Regions from separate parts of the Cellvibrio sp. ATLC23 genome, predicted to be linked through region 1. Evidence: predicted binding sites of a transcription regulator. Region 1 holds the regulator's gene; the other holds the start of a gene.
The links. Region 1 encodes FNR, which switches genes on or off when oxygen is low (the NO sensors DNR and NnrR bind a similar motif). Its sites were predicted from a motif close to TTGATNNNNATCAA; they were not measured.
Positions count from the first base shown of each region.

Region 2: a site for FNR is predicted at 976-989, ahead of ccoN (cytochrome-c oxidase, cbb3-type subunit I). Genes of this name have one in related genera too.

Region 1 covers NZ_JBXUOS010000001.1:583,977-586,185, forward strand. Annotated here, with positions in the region: gene AC2CG4_RS02365 (DUF4202 domain-containing protein) at 1-587, opposite strand, end outside; gene fnr (fumarate/nitrate reduction transcriptional regulator Fnr) at 622-1,380, opposite strand; gene AC2CG4_RS02375 (acyl-[ACP]--phospholipid O-acyltransferase) at 1,532-2,209, opposite strand, start outside.
Region 2 covers NZ_JBXUOS010000014.1:39,697-41,905, reverse strand. Annotated here, with positions in the region: gene AC2CG4_RS18450 (argininosuccinate synthase) at 1-868, shown strand, start outside; gene ccoN (cytochrome-c oxidase, cbb3-type subunit I) at 1,151-2,209, shown strand, end outside.

The DNA of each region.
Region 1 (2,209 bases):
GCAGCCAGCGCTTTCCCAACCAACGCAAGCATAGCATCGGACAGGGGCAGTTTTAATGCGGCTGTGTGGCCTTTGTCAGACATTTTGTTCCAGGTTTTGCGAATGATATCGATAAGTTTTTCTTCGTCATGTTTACTGGCAAAGTCTTCCAAATAAAATTCAATAAATACCAAGCAGATAACATCCTCCAGTGCTTGCACTTCATTGTCTCGTTTTAGGCTGCGTTTCAGCAGTAAATCTTTCACGCGCTCAATCATGCTTGTGTCGTAACCTTCCTGGGCCATGATTGCACCGGCGATTTCTCCGTGCAGCTGCGCCAAATCCAAGCGCCATTTTTTATAGCCACTGCGATCCATCGGGTAATCACTGCGCGGACTTTTCCAGCGACAGATATGCTGGCTGCGCGCGGCGAGTTGCAGTGCTTCCGATGGCGCCTCACAAAAACGATGCAATTGCGCACTCATGCGCTGTGCATAAATCCATTCTTTGGCAACGGCTTTCCCATCGACAATCTCGGTATTGGGGTCCTGTAAATTGGCGGCATCAAATGCGGCGAGAGTTTTTTCTAATCGGTTTTGGTTGGTCATTAGGGGGGCTCGTGAATAGTTTTTTTGTTCTGTTTTAGTTGCCAGATTCGCCATTGGCGATACTGCGCAGCTTATCCATGTCATTAATTACAATTTCTTTTTTATCTACTGCAATCACATCTTGTTTTTGCAGGCGAGTGAAGATGCGGCTGACGGTTTCTATGGTCAGACCTAAATAATTGCCAATGTCGGTGCGCGACATGGGTAAGCGAAACGCATTGGCGGATAATTGACGACGGCTATTGCGGCTAGAGATGCTTAAGAGTAATGCGGCAATTCGCTCTTCTGCGCTACTTTTGCTGAGCAGCGTAATGATCTGTTGATCCTGAGTGATTTCGCGGCTCATTAATTGAAAAAAATGCCGCTGTAGATTAGGAATCTGCAAGCTTAATTCTTCCATGCGATTAAACGGGATTTCGCACACGGATGCTGTTTCGAGCGCAATAACGGAATTGGTATAACGATTGTCGCCAATGCCATCCATACCCACAATTTCACCTGGCAAATAGAATCCAGTGACTTGTTCTACGCCGTTATCGTTAATGGTAATAGCCTTAACAGCGCCAGAGCGGATTGCATAAACCGAATCAAAGAGATCATTAGCGCGATACAGATAATCGCCTTTTTGTAGAGGTTTACCGCGCTGAATAATACTGTTGAGCCGGTCTATATCATCAATGTGCAAGCTAATAGGCAAGCAGATAGTATTTAATCGACAGTTGCCGCAGCTTACTTTTTTATCGTGTGGGCAGTTGGAATCCTGGGATTTTACGATTGTGTGATTCATAGTCATAACACAGAAACCTCAAGGGACCCTTATCCCTCAAGTGGATTGGGCGGGGATAGGTAGATTAAGCGATTGTTGCAGCTTTGCCATGAGGGGTAAATAGTTGATTTACATCAAGGGTATGCTCAGTGGCTGTGCGCGCACCCTTGATGAAAGATTAGTCAGCCAACGCGAGTGATGAAGCGTTCTCTGTTTGAATCCACTCCTTCGCCATGGCTTTCGCCAAACTAAAGTCCGTTTTACCTGAGCCAAGCAGCGGCATGGCTTCGATCAGCATCCAGTCGCTGGGAATAGCGAGTGCGTTTAAGCCCTGTTTTAACACCTCGGTGCGAATTTCATCTTTTGCCACGTCGGCATTGGTGATGGCGATTAGGCGTTCGCCTTTTTTCGCATCTTCGATGGCCACTACAATGACATCGATCGCATCGTTGTTGATCGCTTTTTTCAAGGCGCTTTCCACCAGTGTTAAACTCACCATCTCGCCGCCAATTTTGGCAAAACGCGAATAGCGATCCTGAATGAATAGGAAACCATCCTGATCAATTACACCTTTATCACCAGTCACATACCAACGCATATCCTGTATTTCTTTTATGGCGCTGGCCGTTTTTTCCGGATTATTTAAGTAGCCCACCATCACTTGCGCACCGCCAATTAAAATCATGCCTGCTTCACCGGTGGGCAGTTCTTGAAATGTCACAGGGTCAACAATCATGCAGCTGGAGCCGGGCAGGGGCATACCCACTGAGCCGGGGCGATTACCCGCTTGCACCTGCCAGTATTGAGTATCAATTTTATCCGGCAGATTGACGCTGGCGACCGGTGTAGTTTCCGT
Region 2 (2,209 bases), on a different contig from region 1:
TGGCGCTACCGGTAAAGGTAATGACCAGGTGCGCTTTGAGCTGGGTGCCTATGCACTTAAGCCTGGCATCAAGGTAATTGCTCCATGGCGTGAGTGGGATCTGACTTCCCGTGAAACCTTGATGGCTTATTGCGAGCAGCACAATATTCCGGTTGATTTCAACAAAAAGAAAAAGTCGCCTTACTCTATGGATGCCAACCTGCTGCATATCTCCTATGAAGGTGGTGTGTTGGAAAACCCATGGACTGAAGCAGAAGATGATATGTGGCGCTGGAGTGTTTCGCCTGAAGCCGCCCCTGATCAGCCAACCTATCTTGACCTGACCTATGAGAAGGGCGATGTGGTAGCGATTAATGGCGAGCGCATGTCACCGGCTACCGTGCTGACCTATTTGAATAAAGTGGGTGGCGAGAATGGTGTTGGTCGTTTGGATATTGTTGAAAACCGCTTTGTAGGCATGAAGTCTCGCGGTTGCTACGAAACTCCTGGCGGTACCATTATGCTGCGCGCGCACCGTGCGATTGAGTCCATCACCTTGGATCGTGAAGTGGCGCATTTGAAAGATAGCCTGATGCCCAAGTATGCCGAGATGATTTACAACGGCTTCTGGTGGAGTCCCGAGCGTAAGATGATGCAAACCATGATCGATGAATCGCAAGAGTATGTGAATGGTGAAGTTCGCGTGAAGCTTTACAAAGGTGCGGTACATGTAGTTGGTCGTCGCTCGGCTGACAGTTTGTTCGATGAAAAGGTTGCAACCTTTGAGGATGATGCTGGCGCATACAACCAAAAAGACGCGGAAGGCTTTATTAAACTAAATGCCTTGCGCATGCGTATTGCTGCAAACAAAGGCCGTATTCTCAAGTAAGGTATGAAAAAACCGCCCCTGTTCAAGGGGCGGCTCACAGATTAGTAGCCCATTGTTGTTCTATTGATCAAAGTCGCTGCGTTCGCGGTAAAGAGCGCATAAATAATTTGATAAATATCAATCCTACATCGACAAGGGTGAGACAAACTGCCGCTCATCAGGCAGAATGCCGCACCAAAAGTAGGGTTATAGGGTTGTCAAATTGCCGTGTAAGTCCGGGCGATAAATAGCGCTGACAGAGACAAAAAGTTTTCATTTTCTTTTAAGTAATAGGAAAGTCCTATGGGTAGTCATGCGGTAGTAGCTGGAGATCCTCCGGCATACGACTTCGATATAGTGCGCAAATTCTCCATTATGACCATTGTTTGGGGCATATTTGGGATGGGAATTGGTGTTCTTATCGCTTCTCAATTGGTTTGGCCGGGTCTCAATGATCTGCTTCAACCATACACCAGCTTCGGTCGCTTGCGTCCGTTGCACACTAACGCAGTTATTTTTGCATTCGGCGGTTGTGCGCTTTTTGCTACCTCTTATTACGTGGTTCAGCGCACCTGTCAGACTACATTGTTTGGTGGTTGGTTAGTTCCATTCACCTTCTGGGGCTGGCAGGCTGTTATCGTTTTGGCAGCAATCACCTTGCCTCTGGGCATGACCTCGGCAAAAGAGTACGCCGAGCTGGAATGGCCAATCGATATTTTGTTAGCACTGGTGTGGATCTCTTACGCGATTGTGTTCTTTGGCACTATCGTTAAGCGTAAAACCTCGCATATTTATGTGGCCAACTGGTTCTACGGCGGTTTTATTGTGACCGTAGCGGTGCTGCACATCGTTAACAGTGCCGCGATTCCCGTTACTCTAACCAAATCTTATTCCGCCTATGCGGGTGCCGCTGATGCGATGGTGCAGTGGTGGTATGGTCACAACGCGGTAGGTTTTTTCCTCACCGCAGGTTTCCTCGGCATGATGTACTACTTTGTACCCAAGCAAGCTGGCCGCCCGGTTTACTCTTATCAATTATCTATCGTTCACTTCTGGGCGCTGATCTCACTGTACATTTGGGCGGGCTCGCACCACTTGCATTATTCCGCATTGCCGGATTGGACCCAGTCGTTGGGTATGGTGATGTCCTTAATTCTGCTCGCGCCAAGCTGGGGCGGTATGATCAACGGGATTATGACTCTGTCAGGAGCCTGGCATAAGCTGCGCACCGACCCTACCTTGCGTTTCCTTGTCGTTGCTCTTTCTTTCTATGGTATGTCTACCTTTGAGGGCCCGATGATGGCCATCAAAAACGTAAATGCCTTATCGCACAACACCGACTGGACTGTGGGTCATGTGCAC